2 regions of the Variovorax sp. YR634 genome follow, and region 2 is predicted to be linked to the other one. Evidence: riboswitches for the same ligand, from Rfam matches in the RefSeq annotation. Region 2 holds a riboswitch; the other holds the start of a gene.
The links. Region 2 has a riboswitch for cobalamin ahead of BLV60_RS07950 (TonB-dependent receptor). Riboswitches for the same ligand answer to the same signal wherever they lie in the genome.
Positions count from the first base shown of each region.

Region 1 (11,636 bases), on a different contig from region 2:
GCGCGCCCGCCAGCCACGCGCCAAGCGTGCGCGGCAGGCGGATGTCCCACACGATCTGCAGTGCCACCGGGTCGTGCCGCGCCGCGAGCAGGCTTTCGAAACCGGTGCTGCCGATGCCCAGGCCCAGCACCATCAGCGCAGCGCCCGCCACCAGCAGGCCTGCGCCAAGCAGCAAGACGCGGCGCAGATGGACCGTGTGCCTTCGCGCTGCGTTCACCGTTTGCCTCCCTTGTCGGCAAGGCACTGCGCCATCAGGCGCGCGGCCTCGTCCATGCGCGGGCCGGGGCGCACGAGCACGTCGGACTGTTCCGCGCTGAAGCGGCAGATGCGGCCCTCGCGCACCGCACGGATGCCGGCCCAGCCGGGGCGCTGCTCCAGCCCTTGCGCGCTGCGCACGCTGACCATGATGAGGTCGGGGTTCGCGCGCACCACGTACTCGGGGTTGAGCTTGGGGAACGGGCCGAGCGAAGCCGGCACGATGTTCCTCACGCCGAGCCGTGTGAGCGTTTCGCCGATGAACGACGACTCGCCCGCCGCGTACGGCGCGCTGTTCACTTCGAAGTACACGCGCATGCCCCTGGCGCTCGCGGGCACCGACTGCGCGGCGGCCGACACGCTGGCATCGATCACGCGCCAGACCTTCGGCGCTTCGTGCGTGCCGAGCACCTGGTCGAGCTTGTCGAGCACGCGCTGCACGTCGGCATGGCTCTTGGGTTCGAGCACCAGCACCTTCAGGCCCAGCGCCTCGAGCCGCTGCGTGACGCGCGACGACTTGGCGAGCAGCACCGCGTCGGGCTTGAGCGCGACGATGGCCTCGACGTTCGGGTCGATCCCGCCACCGAGCTGCGGCAGCGCCTTCACCTGTTCGGGCGAGTTGGAATAGCGGTCGACACCCACCAGCCGGTCGCAGGCACCGAGCGCACAAATCGATTCGGTAAGCGACGGCAGCAGCGAGACGATGCGCTGCGGCGGCTGCGGCAGGCTCACGGACACGCCGCGCTCGTCGACCACGTCGAAGGCGTGGGCGGCCAGCGCAAACAGGGCCAGGCCGAGCGCGGCCAGCGGAGTGCGGATCGTCTTTTTCTTCTTCATGCAGCAGGCGCTTTCAGGCTCAACGGCAGGCCGGCCGCCATCAGGGTGACGCGGTCGCAGGCGGCGGCCACGTCCTGGTTCAGGCGGCCGAGCGCGTCGACGAAAGCGCGCGTCTCGCGGCCCAGCGGAATCACACCCAGGCCGATCTCGTTGCCGACCAGCACCACCGGCCCGCGCGCCTCGCGCAGCGCGACCAGCAGCATGGCGATGTGTGTCGCCGGAGTGCGCGTCACGGGGCGGGCGTCTTCGGAGTGCAAGGGCATCAGCAGGTTGGTGAGCCACAGCGTGAGGCAGTCGACCACCACCAGCGTCTCGGGCGTGCTCTGCGTGACGACGGCGCGCGCGAGTTCGATCGGCTCCTCGATGGTGCGCATGCCGGGCACCCGCTCGGCACGGTCGGCTTGGTGGCGCACGATGCGCTCCAGCATCTCGTCGTCGTAGGCCTGCGCGGTGGCGATCAGCACGGCGCGGTGCGTGCGGGAATCGGCCGCGAACCAGTCGATCGCGCGCTGCTCGGCGCGGCGCGACTTGCCGCTCTTCTGACCGCCCAGGATGAACTCGTGCTCGACGGTCTTCGGCTTATTCGATTGCGGCATGGCTCTCCAACTCGATGGGCATGGCGCCGAAAAGGCGGGCCGTGGCTTGCGGACTGGAGGCAAACCACGCGTGGAAATAGCTCGCGCGCACCGGGCCGTGCACGTACAGCGCCTCGCCGCCGCGTGCGCCCACGGGCTGCGTCGCGCCGGGCCTGGCAGTGAGCGCGGCGGGCGCCAGTGGCGTTTCGCAGCGCGAATAGTGGAAGGTGTGTCCGCGCAGGGTGTGGCTGCCGAGGGTGAGCTGTTGCGGACCAAGGCCGGCGAGCCGCTTCTGCATGGTCACGCGGCCCGGCAGCAGGCCCCAGAGGCGGTGGACCTGCGCGTCGTCTTGCGTGGCCAGTTCGTCGAACAGCGCCATCATGCCGCCGCACTCGGCCCAGACCGGCTTGCCCGCAGCGGCATGCGCGGCGAGCGATTCGCGCATCGGCGCGCAGGCGGCCAGCGCTTCTGCGTGCAGTTCGGGGTAGCCGCCGGGCAGCCAGACCGCGTCGCATGCCGGCAAGGCATCGCCTGCGAGCGGCGAGAAAAAGGACAGCCGCGCCCCCAGCGCCGTGAGCACGTCGAGGTTCGCGGGGTAGATGAATGAAAAGGCCGCATCGCGCGCAATGGCGATGGCGCGGCCGGCCAGCAGCGGCGGCACGGCTTCTGCCTCGCCAGATGCGGGTGCCTCGAAACGCACCTGCGGCAGTTGACTGGTCTGCATCTGCCCGAGCGGCGTGGCGGCCAGCACATCGGCAGCCGCGTCGAGACGCGCCATCGCATCGCCGAGTTCGGTAGCGGCCACGAGGCCCAGGTGCCGCTCGGGCAGCGTGAACCCCCCGTCGCGCGGCAAGGCGCCAAGCCACTGCAAGGGTTCGCGCAGCGCGTCTTTCAACATGTCCGCGTGCCTCTCGCTGGCCACGCGGTTCGCCAGCACGCCGGCCCATGGCAACCCAGGCCGGAAGTTCTGCAGCCCGTAGGCCAGCGCGCCGAAGGTGCCCGCCATGGCGTGCGCATCGATCACCGCCAGCACCGGCAGGCCGAAGCGCTCAGCCAGGTCGGCCGCGCTGGGCGTGCCGTCGAACAGGCCCATCACGCCTTCGACGATCACCAGGTCGCACTCGGCCGCCGCGGCGCGCAGGCGCGAGCGGCAATCGGCCTCGCCGGTCATCCAGAGGTCGAGCGAATGCACCGGCGCGCCGGTGGCCAGCGCCAGCCAGTGCGGGTCGAGAAAGTCGGGCCCGCACTTGAAGGCGCGCACGCGCCGCCCCTGGCGCGCATGCAGCCGCGCGAGCGCCGCGGCGACGGTGGTCTTGCCCTGCCCCGAAGCCGGGGCAGCCACCAGCACCGCGGCGCACGAGACTGCCGCGGCACCGGCGGTGTCGCCTGGTTGGGTAGCTTGGCTTAGTGAGGCGTCCACTTGAGACCGACGTACGCGGTGCGGCCGGCATTGGCGTACAGCCGCGCGAACTGGTAGTCCTTGTTGCCCACATTGTCGACGCGGGCCACGAGGTTGAGGTCTCGCGTGATCTGCGTGCTGGCCGACAGGTTCAGCACGGTGTAGCCACCGAGCTTGATGGTGTTGGCCGCGTCGTCGTAGCGCTTGCTCGAGGACTGCACCTCGGCGCCCAGCGTCCAGCCGGCGACGCGCCAGTCGGCGCCCAGGGTGCCATGGCGCTTGGAGCGGCGTGCGAGCAGGTTGCCGGTGTCGGCGTCCTTCGGGTCCTGCACGTCGAGCGAGGCGCGCAGCGTGACGTCGCCCAGACGCTGGCTGGCCGACAGCGTGGCGCCCTGCAGGGTGGCACGGTTCACGTTGGTGTAGCAGCCGAACGTCGAGGCACAGCCCGTGGCGGTGCCGACGAAGTTGATCAGGTTGCGCACGCGGTTGCGATACACCACGATGCCGGCGGTGGTGCCGTCCTGGGCGTAGTTCATGCCCAGCTCGACGTTCTGGCTGCTTTCGGGCCGCAGCGTGGACACGCCGTATTCGCTGAAGCGCTGGTACAGCGTGGGCACGCGGAAGGCGGTGCCGGCCGAGGCCGTGAAGCGCAGCGACGGGGTGATGGCGTAGCCATAAGCCGCGCTGCCAGTCGTCTTGCCGCCGAACTCGCTGTCCCTGTCGTGGCGTACATGCAGCTGCAGCGAATGCGGGCCCTGCACGAAGCCGTAGCCGAGCGAAATCGCATCCTGCGAGCGGTCGCGCGACAGCAGCTTCGACGAGGTGGTGGGCGCGTTTTCGAGCGCGTCTTCGCGGCGCTCGAGGGTGGCCGTCACCAGGTGCGGGCCGAAGCGGAATTCGTTCTGGAACAGGTAACCGCGCAGGTTGGTTTCGGTCCGGTAGAACGAAGGCTGCGTCTTGTAGACCGACTGCGAATCGGTCACCTGCACGCGGGTGCTGTAGATGTCGTTCCACTTGGCCGACCAGGTCAGGCCGGCGGTACGCAGCGTGTTGTTCGACACGTCGTCGCGGAACAGGATCGGCGGCTTGGTCCTGTAGGAGACGGTGGCGTCGTAGCCGGCCTTGATGTCGCTGGTGAGCAGCGTGGCCTCCAGGCGCTGGTCCGGCGTGATCTGCAAGCCCAGCTTCACGTTGCCCGAGGTGCTGTTGTAGCCGTCGCGGTCGGGGCTGGTGTAGCCGTCTTTCACCACGTTGCGCTTGCTTGCGGGCTGCACGTTGTAGCCCTTGCTTTCCTCGTGCGCCACGCCGAACGAATAGTCGAACAGGCCCGACTTGCCGCTCACGCCGCCTTCGATCTTGCGCAGGCCCTTGCTGCCGAAGCCGATGCCCGCGTAAGGCGACACGCCCTCTTCGCCGCGCTTGGTGAAGAGCTGGATCACGCCGCCCACGGCGTCGGAGCCGTACACCGCGGCGGCCGGGCCGCGCAGCACTTCGATGCGGTCGATCTGCGAGAGCGGAATGCCCTCCCAGCCGGCGCCGCCGGTCGATTGCGAGTCGATGCGCACGCCGTCGAGGTACACGGCCGTGAAGCGCGTTTCAGCGCCGCGGATGAACAGGCTGGTGGTGTTGCCCACGCCGCCGCTGCGCGAGATCTCGATGCCGGGCAGGCGCGCCAGCACGTCGGCCACGCCGGTCGCGCCGCTGCGCTCGATGGTCTTGCGGTCGATGATGGACACGTCGCCCACCAGGTCCGACAGCGCCTGCGGCGTGCGGTTGGCCGTGACCACCGTTTCGCCCAGCGTGGGGGCGTCTTGTGCATGGGCCAGGCCACCGAAGGCGGAAGCCAGCGCCAGCGGCAGGCAGGCATGGCGGAGACGGCGCGCAGGAGCGCGGCCGCGAGAAAAGCAAACGTGGGAAATCATGAATGAGCCGAACGAACGTCAATACCCCTCGCCGGCCTCCCCGCCGGCGCCTGGGCGCCATGGCCGCCCCATGCACAGATCACGCATGCGGCAGCCGCCTTGTTGGCCGGTATCCGGGCTGGCAGAACGGCCCCTCACCGCCTTCCCAGGCGCCTGTTTCAGGGCACCCAGTGGCTTCGATGGAAAGGGGTTGGCGCCTTGCGGCGCCGTCTGCTTGACCGTTGCGGGGGCAGCGCAGGCGGCTTCGGCCTTGTTCCGTCCTGATGAGGTCGGGGGCTTCCACTCCTGCTTCCCGTTGAACCGCGGCGCGTGAACCACGCCGCAGGCACCAACGGGCGGGATTTTATGCCAGTGACTTGGCTCGCCCCCAGGTTGCGCGCACTTCGTGTCGCTTCTCCTTCCCCCTACCGGGGGCAACACCTGAGGCCCGGCAAAGCCGGTTCCTCGGTGCTCCCGCCTGGGCGGCGCTCGCAGCTAACATCCCAGCCCATGATGCGGCCCGCCTCGGTAGTTCTCAATCTTCGTTCGGCGCTGCAGCGTGTCTTCGGTGTCTCGGGCTGGCAATCGATGCTGCTGTGGTCCATCGTGGCCGGTTTGCTCGGCACGCTGGCGACCGAACTCTTCCGCGCGGCGCTCTATCACTTCGAGCACTTGGTGCTCGGTCCCGGCGAAGGGCTGGTGGCAATGGCGAAGCACCTACCCTGGTGGGCGCGCATCGCCTGCCCCACGCTGGGTGGACTGGTGGCCGGCGGCCTGCTGGTGCTGGCGAAACGCGTCGCCTTGCGCAGCGCCGCCTCCGACTACATGGAAGCCATCGTGCTCGGCAATGGGCGCATTCCGGTGGCGCAGACGCTGGTGCGCAGCGCCTCGTCGCTGGTGAGCATCGGCACCGGTGGTTCCATCGGGCGCGAGGGCTCGATGGTGCAGCTGGCGGCGCTGGCGTCGTCTCTGCTGGGGCGGGTGTTCCGCTTTCCAGTCGAGCGGCTGCGGTTGCTGGTGGCCTGCGGCGCGGCGGCCGGCCTGACCGCCGCCTACAACGCACCCATTGCCGGCGCCTTCTTCGTCGCCGAGATCGTGCTGGGCTCTATCGCGATGGAAAGCGTGGGGCCGATCATCATTGCCTCGGTGGTCGCCAACGTCGCGATGCGCGCCCTGCCCGGCTACCAGCCTCCTTACAAGATGCCGGCGTTCCCGGAGATCCACGGCACCGAGGTCGTGCTGTTCTGCGTGCTCGGCGTGCTGCTGGGCTTTGCGGCGGTCGGCTTCCTGCGCGCGCTGCAGGGCAGCCGTGCGCTGTTCTCCCGCTTGCCGGTTGCGTTGCCGTGGCGGCTGGCGTTGGGCGGGCTGGTGATGGGTGCGGTGTCGGTGCCCATGCCCGAGGTCTGGGGCAACGGCTACAGCGTGGTCAATTCAGTGCTGCACACGCCCTGGCCGTGGACGCTGATCGCGATGGTGCTGGTCGCCAAGGCGGTCGCCACGATGGCCACGGCCGGCTCGGGCGCGGTGGGCGGTGTGTTCACGCCGGCGCTGTTCTTCGGCTGCATGGTCGGTGCGCTGTTCGGCCTTGGCGCGCAGGCGCTGTGGCCGGCGGCCACCTCGGCGCCGTTCGCCTATGCCATCGTCGGCATGGGCGCATTCCTGGCGGGCGCCACGCAGGCGCCGCTGATGGCCATCCTGATGATCTTCGAGATGACGCTCAGCTACCAGGTCATGCTGCCGCTGATGGCGGCGAGCGTCATCGCGTATTTCGTCGCGCGCTCGGCCAATGCCGGCTCGATGTACGAGATCACCCTGCACCGCAACGAGCAGCGCGACACGCAGATGCGCCTGCGCGGGCTGCACATGCGCGACCTGGTGCAGCCGGCCGAAACGGTGGTGGGCCCGGAGGCGGACCGCGAGGCCATGAGCAAGCTCTTCCTACAGCACCCGGTGAAGTACCTGTACGTGGTGGATGCAGGCAACCGCTACCTCGGCGTGGTTCCGCTTTCGGCGCTCGGCACGGCGCCAGCGGAAACGACCGCGGGCGCCCTGCTCTCGCAGGCCATCCAGCCGCTCACCGCCGACACCGGGCTGGGCGAGGCGCTGCAGCGTTTTCTCGATCACCTGGGCGAACGGCTGCCCGTGATCGAGAGCGCCGGCAACCCTGTGCTGCTCGGGATTGTTGCCAAGAGCGCGCTGCTCGCCACCTACGTGCGGCTGAGCGAGTAGCGCAGCACTGCTTTTCTACTTGGCGGGACGCACCGCCATCACCTCGATCTCGACCAGGTAGGCCGGGTTGGCGAGCGCCGCTACCTGCATCGCCGAGCGCACCGGCAGCCGGGGCTGGGCGGTGGTGCCGAAGAACTGGGTGTAGCCCTCCATGAAGCCGGCGAAATCCATCTTGTTGTCCTTGGCCGGATCGCCGACGAGAAACACCTGCATCTTCACCACGTCGCCCATCGTCAGGCCCAGGCCTGTGAGGCTCTTCTCGATGGCCTTGAGCACGCCGACGGTCTGGCCCTTGGTGTCGCCGCCATAGGCCGCCGCGCTGTTCTTGGGCGCGGTCGCGTCCTGCAGCGGCGGCACCTGGCCCGAGAGGTAGACGTTGGTGAACGAGGACGGCACCTCCACCGCTGCCGAGATCGGGAAGGTGGAATTCGGAATGCGGTGGCGAATGATTTCATCGGCCGCATGGGCGGCGCCGGTGCCGGCTGCGAGCAGTGCGGCGACGAGCGCCAGCTTCTTCGTGATGGAGGTCATGGTCATGCGTGTTGTCTCTCTGCTGGGATGGATGAAGAAAGGATCTGCCAGGTATCGAAAGAAGAAGGCCGATCAAGGCCGCAGCTTCTTGACGCTCTCCGCCGCAATGGCGTCAGGATATTGGTTGCCGAAATGGGTGCGCGCATAGCCGACCACGGAAGCGATCTGCTCGTCGCTCAGCATCTTGCCAAAGGCGGGCATGCCCTTCTGCCCATTGATCACCACGTAGAGCGGATATTCCGGGCTCGCGAGGCGCGGGTTCGAGGCGAGCGCCGGATAGGCGCCTGCGCCCTTCGCCCCTTGCCCCTGCGCCATGTGGCAGCCCTGGCAGGTCGCGCGGTAGATCGCCTCGCCCGAGCTCTCCTGGAATCGGGGGCCGACGGAAAAGACGGGCTCCGGCGACTGCGCGAAAGCGGCCTGGCCGGCCACCGAGGCCAGCGCGCCCAGCGAAAGGCCGAGCAACGCGCGCTTGAAGGTCGTGATGTTGTTGTTCATGGTGGGTGTGTCCTTCACTCGGCTTTCACGCAACGGCGCGGGCATGCAGCCGCTGGATGGCGTCGAGCGACGAGAGCAGTGCGCCCTCCTGCCAGGCCGGAATGTAGGAAGCGTGCTCGCCAGCCAGCGCGATGCGGCCATCGACCTGGCACAGGTTCTTGTAGTGCTTCTGGCGCGTCTCGTCGGTCCATATGCCGTAGCAGCCGTGCGTGCCGGGCACGCGGTGCCAGCCCACGGAAATGCCGTTGTCGAATTCGCTCGCGTACTGCGGATGCAGCTGCGTGCCGAACTCGACCGCGCGGCGCACGCGCTCCTCGGGCGCCATGGCGGTGAATTCGTAGGAGTTCGGGCCGTCGAACACGTAGGCGCCCAGCACCACCGACTTGCCCTTGGCGCCATAGCGCGTCGAGGGATACGAAATGCGCGAGATCGGCAGGTCTGTGTAGCTGATGCCGCCGTAGATGTGCTCGTCTTCTTCCCAGAAGCGGCGCTTGAACTGCAGGCCCACCTTCACCGAAGCGCCGTAAGGCACGGCGTTGATGGCCTCCTGCATTGCCGAGCCCACCTGGATGTCGATCTGGCTGAGCACCGACAGCGGAATGGTGCACAGGCACCAGTCGGCCTTGGCCTGCGTGACCGCGCCGCCCTTTGATGCATCGGTGTAGGTGACCGTCACGCCGCGGTCGTTCTGCTCGATCTTCGTGACCTTGGCGCCGTAGCGGATCAGGCTGCCCACTTCTTTCTGGAAGGCCTTGGCGATCATGTCCATGCCGCCCACGGGCTGGAAGATCGCGCTCTGGAATTCGTAGTCTTGCCCGCTGGCGATGTAACGCCAAAGATTCGATTGCAGCAGCTCGCTCATGTCGAGCGGCTTCGACGGTTTGGCCAACGGCATGAGGCCGCCGCCCGCATCGACTTCATAGCCGCGGCGGTCGCTGCTGACGGTGCCTTCGAGATAGCGGAACTGCGTGTCGAGCGCGCCCCAGCGGCGCAGGCCTTCGAGCAGTTTCTCCTTGTCTTCCTTCGTCAGCGCCGCATCGAGGTTGCCTTGCGTCGTGGCCTTGCCGAGCAGCTCGGCGACGTAGCCCTGGTAGTCGGCCTGCACGTGGCGGTAGCGCTGCGGCTTGCCGCCGTAGGCCTTGCTCGAATGCACCAGCGCGTTGTAGTTGACCTGGATGAAAGGCTCCAGCGCCACGCCCAGCCGCTTGCAGTAGCCCAGCACCGCATGGTGGTGATAGGGAATGCGCCACGGCCCCGGATTGAAGTACTCGCCCTTGGCGAAGCCGCATTGCTGCACGGCGCCACCCAGCTCGGTGAAGGTGTCGCCGCCGCGCAGCGTCCAGCACCGGCCGCCCGCGCGATTGCTGAACTCGAGGACCTTGACCGAGTAGCCTGCGTTGCGCAGTTCGAGCGCGGCGGCCATGCCGGCCAGGCCTGCGCCAAGAACCAGCACCGACGCACCCTTCTTTGCGCCATCGAGCTTCGGTGGTCCGCTGTAGTTGGATTCGGCGGCAAAGCCCAGCGAGGTCATCGCCTGGTACATCGCGCCGCCCCCTGCGGTCTTGCCGATGAGCGTAAGCAGGTCGCGCCGACTGAATAAAGTGTTGTTCTTCGTGGTCATTGACTGGCTATTGGAGTTTGAAAGGCAACTGGAAGGCAGCAGAATCCATGCCACGCCCAGGCACCGCCTGGGGGCCGCTTCCTTGGGAAACTACAATCGCCAACCATGCCCGCCTCCAGCCCTATCGATCAGATCGCCGAGCGTGTTGAACGACTGCTTGTGCGTCACGAAGAGGTGCAACGCACCAATGCGCTGCTGCAGGAGCAGGTCGATGCGCTCACGCGCGAACGCGACGCCCTGAAGTCGCGGCTCGTTGCGGCACGTACGCGCCTCGATGCCCTGCTCGAACGGTTGCCGGCTGAACCACCCTCCGAAGATTCCCCCGCATGAAGCAGATTGAAGTACAGATCATGGGCCAGAGCTATCTGCTCGGCTGTCCCGATGGCGGCGAGGCGCAGCTGCGCGAAGCCGTCGAACGCGTGGACGCAGCCATGTGCAAGATCCGCGATGCCGGAAAAGTCAAGGCCCGCGACCGCATCGCGGTGCTGGCTTCGCTGAACCTGGCGTTCGACCTCGCCGCGCAGCAGGCCGCTGTTGTCGCAGCGCCCGCGGCATCAGTTGCCACTTCGGCTGCAGACAGCGTCGAAACCGACGCGAAGGCCACGCAGCTCATCCAGAAACTCGATCAGGCCCTGGCTGGCGATGGACATTTACTCTGAATAAGGCTGGCACGAAGACGGACGAGGCGTAAAATCCAGTCCGTCTGCAGACTGTGTCGGGCTTAATATTTCCTTGTTCCAATGCTCTCCGGAGCCGGGCTTGGTACATCGCTCGACGGGCGTGATCATCTCGCGTCAGATGAACCCGAAGTCCTGCTGCCCTCGCCCACCTGAACCCTGGTTCAGGATGCGGGTCCGGCACATCACCTGCAGACACCTTTTCCTGCCACGGCCCCCTGCATCCACTGCTCGGGGCCGTTGCTTTTTCCAACCCCTCACTTCTCTTGCGTGACTTTCCCGTGAATATCGCTGCCCTGCTCGACCCCCTCCTGATCGCCGAACTCGCCGCTCTCGGCCTCGGCACCGGTTTTCTCGCGGGCCTGCTGGGCATCGGCGGCGGCATGCTGATGGTGCCGTTCATCACGATCATCATGGGCCATCGCGGCGTGCCGGCCGACCTCGCGGTGAAGATGGCAATCGCCACCTCGATGGCGACGATCATCTTCACCTCGGTGTCCAGCGTGCGCGCGCACCACCGGCGCGGCGCCGTGCGCTGGGACATCGTGCGGCGGCTCGCACCCGGCATCGTCATCGGCAGCCTTGCTGGCAGCCTGGGCGTGTTCTCGCTGCTCAAGGGCACGGCGCTGGCCATCTTCTTCGCGCTGTTCGTGGGCTTCTCGGCCACGCAGATGTTCCTCGACAAGAAGCCCGCGCCCACGCGGCAGATGCCGGGCACGGGCGGCCAGCTCGCGGCGGGCGGCGCGATCGGCTTCATCTCGGGCCTCGTGGGCGCGGGCGGTGGCTTCATCAGCGTGCCGTTCATGACGTGGTGCAACGTGTCCATTCACAACGCGGTGGCCACCAGCGCGGCGCTGGGCTTTCCGATCGCGGTGGCGAACGTGCTCGGCTATGCGGTCAGCGGCCAGTCGGTGCAAGGCCTGCCGGCTGGCTCCTTCGGCTACATCTGGCTGCCCGCGCTGGCCGTGATCGCGCTGTGCAGCGTGTTCACCGCACCGCTGGGCGCGAAGGCAGCGCACAGCCTGCCGGTCAAGAAGCTCAAGCGCGTGTTCGCGAGCATCCTTTACCTGCTCGCGGCCTACATGCTCTGGAAGGGCCTGCACGGCTGATCCTGCC
Region 1 is NZ_FNOL01000009.1:106,120-117,755, reverse strand. Features, by position in the region: gene BLV60_RS17275 (FecCD family ABC transporter permease) at 1-217, opposite strand, end outside; gene BLV60_RS17270 (ABC transporter substrate-binding protein) at 214-1,092, opposite strand; gene BLV60_RS17265 (bifunctional adenosylcobinamide kinase/adenosylcobinamide-phosphate guanylyltransferase) at 1,089-1,688, opposite strand; gene BLV60_RS17260 (cobyrinic acid a,c-diamide synthase CobB) at 1,672-3,087, opposite strand; gene BLV60_RS17255 (TonB-dependent receptor domain-containing protein) at 3,072-4,988, opposite strand; cobalamin riboswitch at 5,075-5,336, opposite strand; gene BLV60_RS17250 (ClcB-like voltage-gated chloride channel protein) at 5,478-7,196, shown strand; gene BLV60_RS17245 (RidA family protein) at 7,212-7,733, opposite strand; gene BLV60_RS17240 (c-type cytochrome) at 7,800-8,222, opposite strand; gene BLV60_RS17235 (flavin monoamine oxidase family protein) at 8,248-9,843, opposite strand; gene BLV60_RS17230 (hypothetical protein) at 9,949-10,173, shown strand; gene BLV60_RS17225 (cell division protein ZapA) at 10,170-10,502, shown strand; gene BLV60_RS17220 (sulfite exporter TauE/SafE family protein) at 10,808-11,629, shown strand.
Region 1: linked by a shared signal. The riboswitch ahead of BLV60_RS17255 (TonB-dependent receptor domain-containing protein) and the one ahead of BLV60_RS07950 (TonB-dependent receptor) in region 2 are both predicted to bind cobalamin.

Region 2 (11,636 bases):
GCACGTCATGCTCGGTGCACAGCTCGCGCAGTGTGGACAGGCACAGCGGGTCTTTGAGTGAATCGAGCGCAACCGGCAGCGGGTTCAGCCCTTCTGCGCTCAATGCGGCGGCGAGCGCATCGAAAGCCACCGTGTTGCCCGACAGCAGATGCGAGCGATAGAACACCAGCGCCACCACCGGCGCGCCCACATGCCACCCGGCGCGCAAATCGTCGATGCCGGCCACGGTGTGCGCAGCGTCAATGCCGCGCGGCACATGCAGCGCAACCTGCGGCAGGCTGCGTGGCGGCAGCGGCGCTTCGCCGTGCCCCAGCCCATGGAAGGCCACCGCGCGCAAAAACTGCATCGCATTGCCCGCCCCGCCGCTGCGCATGTACTGCCAGAGCTGGCGGCTCACCGCGCGCGGCGCCGTGCTGCGCGCAAGCAGGTCTTCGTCTTCCTGCAGGTCGCCGGAGAACATGGCGAGCTGCTGGCCCTTGCGCTTCGCGAGCTTTTCGAGCTGCTGGAGCCCGTAGGCCCAGGCCGATTCCGCACCCAGGTGATCGACCACCACCACGCGCGCATGCTGCAGCACCTCGTCGATGTACAGGTCGAGCGACGCAGGCTGGCGCAGGTGCATCAGGTTGGCCAGCCGCAGCGACGGATAGCCGGGGTCGGCGACCGCCAGCGCCGTGCGCGCCGCCGCGAGCAGCGCCAGCGTGGTGTCGGCCGAGCTGAGCACCACGATGTCGCCCGGCGTCTGGTCGAGCCGGGTGACGACGCTGTCGTCTTCGACGAAGCGTCCGGGCTGGGTGCTCAGCAGATGCATGCGTTCAAGCCGTCAGGCTGCGACCGCGCTCACCTCTTCCAGCGCCTTGCGCAGCACCGCCTCGTCGAGGTCTTCGCCGATGAACACGAGCCGCGTGCGCTGCGCCTCGCCATCGCGCCAGCGGCGGTCGAAGTGATGGTCGAAGCGGCGACCCACGCCCTGCACCAGCAGGCGCATCGGCTTGCCCGGAATGGCGACGAAGCCCTTCACACGGTAGATGGCGTGCTGCTCGACCAGCCTGCCGAGCACGGCGAGCAGGCCGTCGCGATCCACCGGCGGCAGCTCGATCACGAGCGAGTCGAACTCGTCGTGGTCGTGGTCTTCCTCGTGGTCGTGGTGGCTTTCGCGCAGGTGGATGGTGGCCTCGGCCGCGCGGCCCTGCCCCAGCAGCAGCGCGAGCGGCAACCGGCCTTCGGTGGCAGCCACGATCTTGACTTCGGGCGGCAGCTCTTCGCGCACCAGCGCCTCGACCTTCGCTCGCGCGGCGTCGTCCATCAGGTCGGTCTTGTTCAGCACCACGAGGTCGGCGGCCGAGAGCTGGTCTTCGAACAGCTCGTGCAGCGGCGACTCGTGGTCGAGGTTGGGGTCGGCGCGGCGGGCTTCGTCGACAGCCTCGGGGTTCTCGGCGAACTGGCCCGAGGCGGCGGCCGGGCCGTCGACCACCGTGACCACGGAATCCACGGTGAAGATGTTGGCGATGTCCGGCCACTGGAAGGCCTGCACCAGCGGCTTGGGCAGCGCGAGGCCCGAGGTTTCGATGATCACGGCATCGATGTCGCCGCGGCGCTCGGCCAGTTGCAGCATCACAGGCAGGAATTCTTCCTGCACGGTGCAGCAGACGCAGCCGTTGGCCAGCTCGTACAGCGCGCCTTCGCGCTCGTTGCCCTCGTCGTCGCAGCCGATGCCGCAGCCACGAAGAATCTCGCCGTCGATGCCGAGTTCGCCGAACTCATTGACGATCACCGCGATGCGGCGGCCTTCGGCATTGCCGAGGATGTGGCGCAGCAGCGTGGTCTTGCCGCTGCCGAGGAAGCCCGTGACGATGGTGACGGGGATCTTGGCGTTGCTTGCTTGTGTCATGGGAGATGTTCTTTCAGGCGCGCAAGCGCCCGTGCCGCTCCCCGAGGCAGCACCTCGTGAGCGCGGCGATGCATTGGTTGAATCAGATGGCGCTGTACAGGCGGCGCTCGACGAAGGCCGTGCCCTGCAGACGACGCCAGGCCTTTGCGGCGGCCAACACACCCAGGTCGACCAGCGGCTCGACAAGCACGACTGTCATGTAGGCAGCGCCGAAGCTGGCGATCTGGCTCAGGTTCTCGAGCCCGGTGCCGCGTCCGTAGAGCGCCCAGAAGCCGACCCAGACCACGATGCCGCCCTGGTAGGCCACCGACAGCTTGAATGCCTGCTGGTAGCTGATGTCCACGTAGGCCAGGTTCTGGGGAATGATCCGACGTGCCAGCGCGGCCGCTGCGAACAAGGGCACCAGCAAGGTGGTGACGTTCATGCCGAACTGCGGCACATCCTGCGGCTCGAAGAACAGGCCCTGGATGAGCAACCCGCCCGCCAGGCCAATGGCCGCAGGCGCCAGGCCGAACACCAGCAGCAGGGTCGTGCCCAGAATCAGGTGCACCTCGGACACGCCCACCGGGTGATGCGGCAACACCTCGAAGAAGCAGAACACCAGCGCAATGGCAATGGCCGAGCGCAGCGCCAGGGCGGCAAGGCCGTCCTTCACGGCCGTATCGAAGGCCACCTTGCCTGTGTAGGCGAGAGCAGCTGCCGCCGTGGCGTAGCTGAGGAAGATCTTGGATCCGTCGACGAGACCTGGTTCGATGTGCATCGAGCACCTCCTGAAATGCACCGCAGTGCGAAAGTTGATTGTTGGTTCATGGGCCTGCTTGCGCAAGCCCCTTCGATATGGCCAATGGTCGAGGCTTGCGCCGCAGCCGTCGCCAGCCGATCACGACGCCGCTGGCCGAGGCCACGGTGCCGACGATGGAAAGCAGCCACACCACGAGATCCCAGGCCGGCCGGTACTGGATGAGCCAGGGAAAGTCGAGGCTGTGCGCCGCATTGAAGAGCCAGCGTCGCAGCCTCGAATTGCTGTCGTTGCTGCCGGCGACCTGCCCGCTGGCCGGGTCGATGTAGATCCAGCTGTGCGCGGGGTCGTCGAACTGCAGCCGCCACACGGGCACGGTGCGCTCGCGGTGGTGGCCGTACCAGTGGAAGTCTTCGCGGGTCTGCAGCGTGGCCTGGGTGATGGCGCCGGGCCGCAGGCGGGCGGCGGCGCGCAGGATGTCGCTCTTGCCGATGACGGCGGGGCTGCCGGTGGCCGCATCGACCACCCGCACGCGCGCCTTCGCGTCGCGCAGGTGCAGCAGCGGCTTGCCGTCGAACCACAGCAGCACGGCCTCGCGCGGTGCGGCCTCGCCCTCGCCTGGCGGCAACACCGCTGGCGGCCAGGGGAACGGCGACTTACCGGCACCCGTGTAGCGCGCCATCGCAGCCGCGTCGCCCGGCCCGCGCTGGAACCAGCCATTGGGGTTCATCGACAGCCAGCCGCTGATGATCCACGTCAGCACGAAGAAGCCGCCGATCAGCCCCGCGATGTGGTGCCAGGCCATCCATCCGTTGTACGGCGTGACCGCGCCATTGCGGAACCTGCGCCGCAGGCGCACCCGCAGGATGCCGATGACGATGCCCGTCACGGCCGAAACGATGCATGCCGCCGACAGCCACACCACCACGTCGTGCCACAGCGGCGGATCGGCGCGCAGTGGCGTGAAGTAGATCCAGTGCGGCACGGAGCCCAGCCAGTTCCAGAAGCGCTCCGAGCGTGTGGTGTCGCGCACCACTTCGCCGTTGCGCGAAGACACGTACAGCTCCGTGCCGGCCGCGTCGCCGACTTCGATGCGGTGCAGCGGGCGCAGCGGGTTCAGGCCCTGCGGCACGGTCCACTGGTCGCGCTCCAGCGTCTCGGCCCAGTGCGCACTCGCATGGCCCGAGAAGGCCCGTGCGATGGTTTCGGCCTGCGCGGCATCGACCGGGCCGGGCACATGGCCGTCGCGCGCCGAGACCGTGTGCCGGCCTCCGCTCGCATCGACGATGCGCCATACGGGCTCGGCGTTGATGCCGCCCTGCATCTCCAGCACCATGCGCCGCGGCTGCACGCGGGCCGCCTGCGGCAGCGCGTCGAGTGCAGCGGTTGGCGACACCGCCGCCTGCTCGAAACGCAGCGGCGCCAGCCCCGCAAGCCGCTCTTCGTCCGTGAGGTTGGGATACCCCACGTACATCATCACGACGCCCGAGACGAACCACATGACGAACAGCAGGCAGCCGCCAATGCCCAGCCACCGGTGCGTCCAGTAGAGCCAGTGCCGGATGATCGGCCAGGCGCGGCGCCATGCGGAAGTCATGGGAGCGCCGCTCAGAAGTTGACCAGAGCCGACAGCTCGAACGAACGCGGGCGGCCCAGCAACCACTGGTTGCCGCCGTTCGAGAACGACACCGCGTAGCGGCGGTCGGCCAGGTTGTAGGCGCGCAGCGCAAGCTTCAGCGAAGGATTCGCCTGCCAGCTCACGCCCGCATCGGCCACCGTGTAGGAGCCGATCTTGCGCGAGTTGGCCGTATCGACCTGGCGTGGTCCGACGTAGCGCACGCCGAAATCGGCCTCCCACTGCGGCAGGAAGCGCCAGTTGAGCCAGAGATTCGCGGCCTCTTCGGGCACGCCAGTGGGCGTGTTGCCCGCGCGCGAGACGAGGCGCCCGCTGACGACTTCGTTGAAGTCGTCATAGCGCGCGCGCAGCTTGGCCACGTTGGCTTCGAGCCGCAGCGTCGAGGTGAGCGCCAGGTCGAGCGTGGCCTCGATGCCTTCGGACGACTGCTTGCCGATCTGCTGGGTGGTGGTCGGATCGGTCGCGTCGCGCGAGAGCAGCTTGGTCTTCTCGATGCGATAGGCCGCCACGGTCCAGGCCCCGCGGTTGTCGGCCAGCTGGCGCTTGTAGCCAACCTCGACCTGCCGGCCGGTGCTGAGCTCGAACGGCACCTGCGTGGCCGAGGTGGAGATGAGCGAGGTCAGCGGGTCGGCCGCGCGCGCCACCTGCGCATAGAACGACTGCGACACATCGGGCGCATACACCACGCCGAGGCGGCCGGTGGCGTACTCGAAGGTCTTGCCGAGGTTGTTGGCTGCGTTCTGCAGGTCGGCGCGCGCCACCTTGGCATGGTCCCAGCGCAGGCTGCCCACCACCGACCACTGCTCGTTGAAGGCCAGCTTGTCTTCGGTGAAGAAGGCGTAGGTGTCGGTCTTGGTCCGGTAGCGCGGCGTGTAGGCCACGGGCGACACGTAGTAGCCGGGGTTGAAGGCGAAGGGGTCGACCACCGAGCGCCCGCCGTACGGTGAATCGTTGCTGTGCTGGAAGTTGATGTGATTCGCGTCGAAGCCCACCAGCACCTGGTTGGCCAGGCCGAACAGGCTGTGCTTGAAGGTCGCGTCGGTGCGGTTGCCGATCTGCTCCTGGTCGTGGCCGATTTCCAGGTAGTCGCCGCGCGTCACGCGCCGCGTGGTGGCGTTGTAGGTGTAGGTCTCGCTGTCGCGCCAGTGGCGCTTGCTCTCCAGCCGGTAGAGCTGGTTGCGCACGGTGACGGCGCTGTTGGGCGTCCACTGGGCGTCGAGCCGGGTCCACTTGTCGCGGTACTTGATTTCCGAATCGTCGACGTTGTAGTTCTGGCGCAGCGTCTGGCTGCTCAGGCGGCCGTCGATCAGCGGCACGCCGAAGTAGCGCTGCGGCGACTGCCGGCCCTCGTCGTGCGACAGCGTGAACTGCAGCTGCGGCGACACGTCGAGCCGCACGGCCGCGCCCACGGCCAGGCTCTCGGCCTGCCCGCGCTGCATGAAGCCGTCGGTCTGGCGGTGGCTGATGTCGAAGCGGTAGGAGAGCTTGTCGTTGATCGCCCCGCCGCTGCCAAAGGCCACCTGGCGGGTGGCGTCGGAGCCCACCGTGACCAGCGCCTCGTTCTGGATCGGGCCGCGCGTCGGCTTCTTGGGCACCACGTTGATGGCGCCGCCGATGGCACCCTCGCCGTACATCACCGAGGCCGCGCCGCGCAGCACCTCGATGCGGTCGACAGACCAGGTGTCGAACGGGAAGGTGACAGTGCCCGCGCCTGCGTAGAGGCGCGTGCCGTCGAACAGCTGCATCACCGAGCCGTGGCCCGAGAAGCCGCGCGCCACCATCGCGGTGCCGCCGTTGCCGGGGCCGGGCGTGCCGGTGATGCCGGTGGCACGGGTGGCGGCATCGATCACCGAGACGTCGCCGCGTGCGCGGATGGTATCGCCCGTCAGCACTTCGATGCTGGCCGGCGTTTCCAGCGGCGTGAGGCCGAGGCGGCTGCCGGTGTGCGAGGGTTCGTCGATGGCGAGCGGGGTATGCCGTTCGGCCTCGACCTGCACAGGCTTGAGGCTCTGGCTGTTGCTGCTGGCTGCTTCACCCGACGACTGCGCGAAGACCGCGGAAGGCCCGAAAACCAGCCCCAGACCCAGTGAAAGACCCGAAAGGCGCGTCCAACGCAGCGGCGCGCCCGTGCGATCGCGCGCTGGCGATGCATGACCCATGTGACTTCTCCTCCGGCCCGCGTCCCCGCAGGCTCCTGACCGATAGAGGACGCGGCGGAAGAGGCGAAGGGACTGCGACGGTACGCGCGAGCGCGAAGCGGTGGCAGGCCCGGACACGCACTCCCGCAGCGTCCGAAGGCGGTTGCGAAGGCCGGTATCCGGGCTTGCGGAGCGCCGCGGCGTGCCAATCAATCAATGAATGGATGCACACCGCGGCCGAAACCCTCGCCTTCCCACGCCGAAGCGCAGTGGCTGCCCGTGCCGTCTGGGAGGCATAAGCATGAGGGTTTCCAGATCCGCTGACCGTTGCGGGGGCAGCGCAGGAGTTGCAGCGTCAATCAATCAAGAATGAACGACGCGGCGCACCTGCTTCCCGTTTAACCCCGTGGCCATGAGATGGCGTGCGGGGCACCTTCGAACCGTGTTGCCTGGCGGGATTAATAAGAATTAACGCACCAGAACGGCGGGATTATAGGGAGAGGCCTTCCGCCGAAGGCCTCTGATGGGCCTCAGGCAGGCCTTCCGTCGGGTCCGAACAGCCGCCGCATCACGGCCACGCCCGCCACCAGCGCGTTCGAATAGGTGGCATAGGGATCGTGGGCTGCCTCCAGCGGCACATAGACGTGGGAGGTCTCGCCAGGCGTGTCGTCGACCGCCTCCATCAGCACCCAGTAGAACTCGCCCGCCTCCAGTTCATGGACGGTGAGCGCGATGTTTCTCGATGAGGGCATGGAGGTAAGAGTGGCTGACAAGGTTGTCGGTTCTTTTTTGAATGGGCGGGGTACGCACGCGGTTGACAGTGCTTTCGGGTTTCTCCTACAGAGCCCGGTGCCGGTGCGACCTAATGTTGTAGTCAGGGACCTTTCAGAAGCCTTTCCAAGAACAGGAGGCAGCATGAAGCATTTCACTCTTGAACCGGGCATGCGATCGAGCATCGGCGGGGCCTTTTACCCGACCGGCTACTCGATGGTGATGTTTCCGAGTGCGGAAGACGCCGACCGCATCGGCCACCGCCTGATCGAAAAAGGCATGAGTGGCGACGAGGTCTATCTGCTGCCCGCGCAAACGGTGCTGGCCGAAATCGCCCCGACCGCGAAGACATCCGACAACCCCCTGCCCTCCGCCGGCACCGACGCCGCGACGGTACGCGCCTATACCGAGTTGGCGCGCGACGGCCACACGGGCCTGCTGGTGAGGACAAGAGACGGCGCTGCCGCCGAACGCCTGATGGAACTGGTGCGCACCGTGCCCTATTCCATCGCCCAGCGCTACCGCACGCTGGTCATCGAAGACCTCTGAGAAGAAGAGGAAAGCAGGCGTCTTCAAGCCGGCACGGCCATCGACACGGCGCGCTGGACTACATCACGGGCCATGGCCTGGGCGAGTTCGTGCTCGCCGAGGAACACGGTGGCAGAGGTTTCCTGCGTGAGCAGCCGGGCCTCCTGCTCGTTGTGGCTGCGGATCACGGTCTGGATGGTGGGGTTGAGCGTGCGCGCCGTCTCCATCATCTGGCGCACGTTCATGGCGTCGGGCGTGGCCACCACCAGCACGCGGGCGCGCGCGATGTGCGCCTGGATCAGCACCGCCGGGTCGGCCGCGTCGCCCCACACGGCCGGCGTGCCGGCCTCGCGCAGCTTTTCGACAAGCTCGCGGTTCTGCTCGGCCACCACGTAGGGAATGTCGTGCGCGTCGAGTTCGGCCGCAATGCGGCGCCCCACGCGGCCGTAGCCCACCAGCACCACTTGCCGCGAGAGGTACTTGGCCTCGGTGGTCATGGGCAGTTCGGCCAGCGGGTCGTCGCGCGATTCGAGCCCGCGCGCGAAGGACGAACGGGCATGGAGCCACTTCTGCATCGGCCCGATCAGGCTGAACCACAACGGGTTGGTGGCAATGGAAATCAGCGCACCCGCCAGCACCAGGCTCTGGCCCTCCACCGGCAGCAGGCCCAGCGACACGCCCAGCCCGGCCAGGATGAACGAGAACTCGCCGATCTGCGCCAGGCTGGCGCTCACCGTGAGCGCCGTGCCCAGCGGGTAGCGGAACACCAGCACCAGCGCGCAGGCCGCGAGCGACTTGCCCAGCACGATGACCAGCACCACCGCCAACACCTGCAGCGGCCGCTCGATCAGCACCGACGGGTCGAACAGCATGCCGACCGACACGAAGAACAGCACCGCGAAGGCGTCGCGCAGCGGCAGCGACTCTTGCGCGGCGCGGTGGGCAAACTGCGACTCGCGCATCACCATGCCGGCGAAGAAGGCGCCCAGCGCAAACGACACGCCGAACAGCGCCGCCGAGGCAAAAGCGATGCTCACGGCAGCGGCCACCACGCACAGCGTGAACAGCTCGCGCGAGCCGGTCCGCGTGACCTGCCAGAGGATCCACGGGAACACGCGCCGCCCCACCACCAGCATCAGCGCCACGAAGCCGCCGACCTGCAGCAGCGTGAGGCCCAGCGTCTGCCACAGCGGATCGGCCGGCCCGGCCTGCTGCGCACCCTGCCCGCCCAGCGTGCCCGCCAGCGGCGGCAACAGCACGAGCACCAGCACCATCGCCAGGTCTTCGACCACGAGCCAGCCGACGGCGATGCGGCCCGTAAATGAATCGAGGATGCCCAGGCTTTCGAGCGCGCGCAGCAGCACGACCGTGCTCGCCACCGACAGCGCGAGCCCGAACACCAGTGCCGCGCCGGGGCTCCAGCCCCACCACAGGGCCAGCCCACCGCCGAGCAGCGTGGCCACGCCGATCTGCGCGATCGCGCCGGGCAGTGCGATCTTGCGTACGGCCAGCAGGTCGTCGAGGGAAAAATGAAGGCCTACGCCGAACATCAGCAGCATGACGCCGATTTCGGCAAGCTGGGCGGCGATTTCCGCGTCGGCCACGAAGCCCGGTGTGAACGGCCCGATGATCACGCCCGCCAACAGGTAGCCGACCAGCGCGGGCAGCCGCAGCTTGGCTGCCAGGAATCCGAACACCAACGCCAACCCCAAGCCGGCGGCAATCGTGTTGATGAGGGAAACGCTGTGGGGCATCGCTCCATTTTGCAGGAACGATGTCTGCCCTTTTATTTCACACGGCCATCTTGTCCGGGGCCCGGCTGTCGTGCCGAGAGATCAGCCGGCCATCTTGCTGGTGCGAGCGGCATCCAACGTCTCAGGCTCTTGCGCCTCTACCCAAGTCTCGTTGTTGAGCCCCGCCTGCAGCCGCGTCTCGTCAAGCTCGTTGGTCCACTTGGCAACCACGATGGTGGCGACGCCATTGCCGATCAGGTTGGTGAGCGCGCGCGCCTCCGACATGAAGCGGTCGATGCCCAGGATGAGCGCGAGCCCCGCCACCGGCACGTGGCCCACCGCCGACAGCGTGGCCGCCAGCACGATGAAGCCGCTGCCGGTGACGCCCGCCGCACCCTTCGACGTGAGCAGCAGCACGGCCAGCAGCGTGATCTCCTGCGTGAGCGTCATCGGCGTGTTGGTCGCCTGGGCGATGAACACCGCCGCCATCGTCAGGTAGATCGAGGTGCCGTCGAGGTTGAACGAATAGCCCGTGGGAATCACGAGGCCCACGCAGGTCTTGTTCGCGCCCAGGTTCTCCATCTTCTCCATCATGCGCGGCAGCACCGACTCGCTCGACGAGGTGCCCAGCACGATCAGCAGTTCTTCCTTGATGTACTTGATGAACTTCCAGATGCTGAAGCCGTGGAACCTTGCAATGAGCCCCAGCACCACGAAGATGAACAGCAGGCAGGTCAGGTAGAACGTGCCCATCAGCTTGCCGAGCGAGAACAGGCTGCCCAGGCCGTACTTGCCGATGGTGAATGCCATCGCGCCGAAGGCACCGATGGGTGCCAGCTTCATGATGTAGTTGACGATGCCGAAGAGCACGTGCGAGCCCTTCTCGATCACGTCGAACACCAGCGTGCCGCGGCCGCCGAAGCGGTGCAGCGCAAAGCCGAACAGCACAGCGATCAGCAGCACCTGCAGGATCTCGCCCTTGGCGAACGCGTCGACGAGCGTGTTGGGGATGATGTTCAGGATGAAGTCGACCGTGCCGGTCATCTTGCCGGGACCGGTGTAGGAGGCGATCGACTTGGTGTCGAGAGTGGCCGGGTCGACGTTCATGCCCGCACCGGGCTTGAGCACGTTGACCAGCACCAGCCCGACGATGAGCGCGATGCTGCTGACGACCTCGAAGTACAGCAGCGCCAGGCCGCCGGTCTTGCCGACCTTCTTCATGTCTTCCATGCCGGCGATGCCCACCACCACCGTGCAGAAGATGATCGGCGCGATGATCATCTTGATCAGCTTGATGAAGCCGTCGCCCAGCGGCTTCATCGCCTCGCCGGCCGCGGGATAGAAGTGGCCGAGCAGCACGCCGATGATCACCGCGGTGATCACCTGCACGTAGAGCGAACGGTAGAGCGGGAGCTTTCTGGCGGGTGTGCTTGTTGTGTTTTCCATTTTTGCCTCCGGAGGGTTGGACACTGTAGGACGCGTGTTGGCGGCTTTCTATCCGTGGAACCCGCATCGATCAAATGAAAAAACCCGCCGAAGCGGGTTTTGTCGATCAGGTGCAAGTCAGCATGCTTAATGCATGTGCAGGCCGCCGTTGACCGAGAAGTCGGCCCCGGTGCTGTAGCCGCCTTCGTCGGTGGCGAGCCACGCGATGATCGAGGCGATTTCGCTCGGCTCGCCCAGGCGCTTGACCGGGATGGTGGCCACGATCTTGTCGAGCACTTCCTGGCGGATGGCCTTGACCATGTCGGTGCCGATGTAGCCCGGGCTCACGGTGTTGACCGTCACGCCCTTGTTGGCCAGTTCCTGCGCCAGCGCCATGGTGAAGCCGTGCATGCCGGCCTTGGCCGCCGAGTAGTTGGTCTGGCCCGCCTGGCCCTTGGCGCCATTGACCGAGCTGATGTTGATGATGCGGCCCCAGCCCTTTTCGACCATGTCGCCCACCACCTGCTTGGTGACGTTGAACATGCTGTTGAGGTTGGTCTCGATCACCGCGCTCCAGTCTTCGGGCGTCATCTTCAGGAACATGCGGTCCCGCGTGATGCCGGCGTTGTTGACCAGCACATCGATGGCGCCATGCGCTGCCTTGGCGGCAGAGAAGGCCTCGACGGTGGATTGCCAGTCGCCGACATTGCCGACCGACGCGTGGAACTCGAAGCCTTCGGCTTTCTGTTCGGCCAGCCACTTGGCGTAGTCGCGCGTG
Region 2 is NZ_FNOL01000003.1:267,426-279,061, forward strand. Features, by position in the region: gene cobN (cobaltochelatase subunit CobN) at 1-808, opposite strand, end outside; gene cobW (cobalamin biosynthesis protein CobW) at 821-1,888, opposite strand; gene BLV60_RS07940 (energy-coupling factor ABC transporter permease) at 1,971-2,648, opposite strand; gene BLV60_RS07945 (PepSY domain-containing protein) at 2,695-4,224, opposite strand; gene BLV60_RS07950 (TonB-dependent receptor) at 4,236-6,422, opposite strand; cobalamin riboswitch at 6,554-6,853, opposite strand; gene BLV60_RS07955 (hypothetical protein) at 6,932-7,153, opposite strand; gene BLV60_RS07960 (hypothetical protein) at 7,317-7,721, shown strand; gene ybaL (cation:proton antiporter domain-containing protein) at 7,745-9,454, opposite strand; gene BLV60_RS07970 (dicarboxylate/amino acid:cation symporter) at 9,536-10,879, opposite strand; gene phbB (acetoacetyl-CoA reductase) at 11,006-11,636, opposite strand, start outside.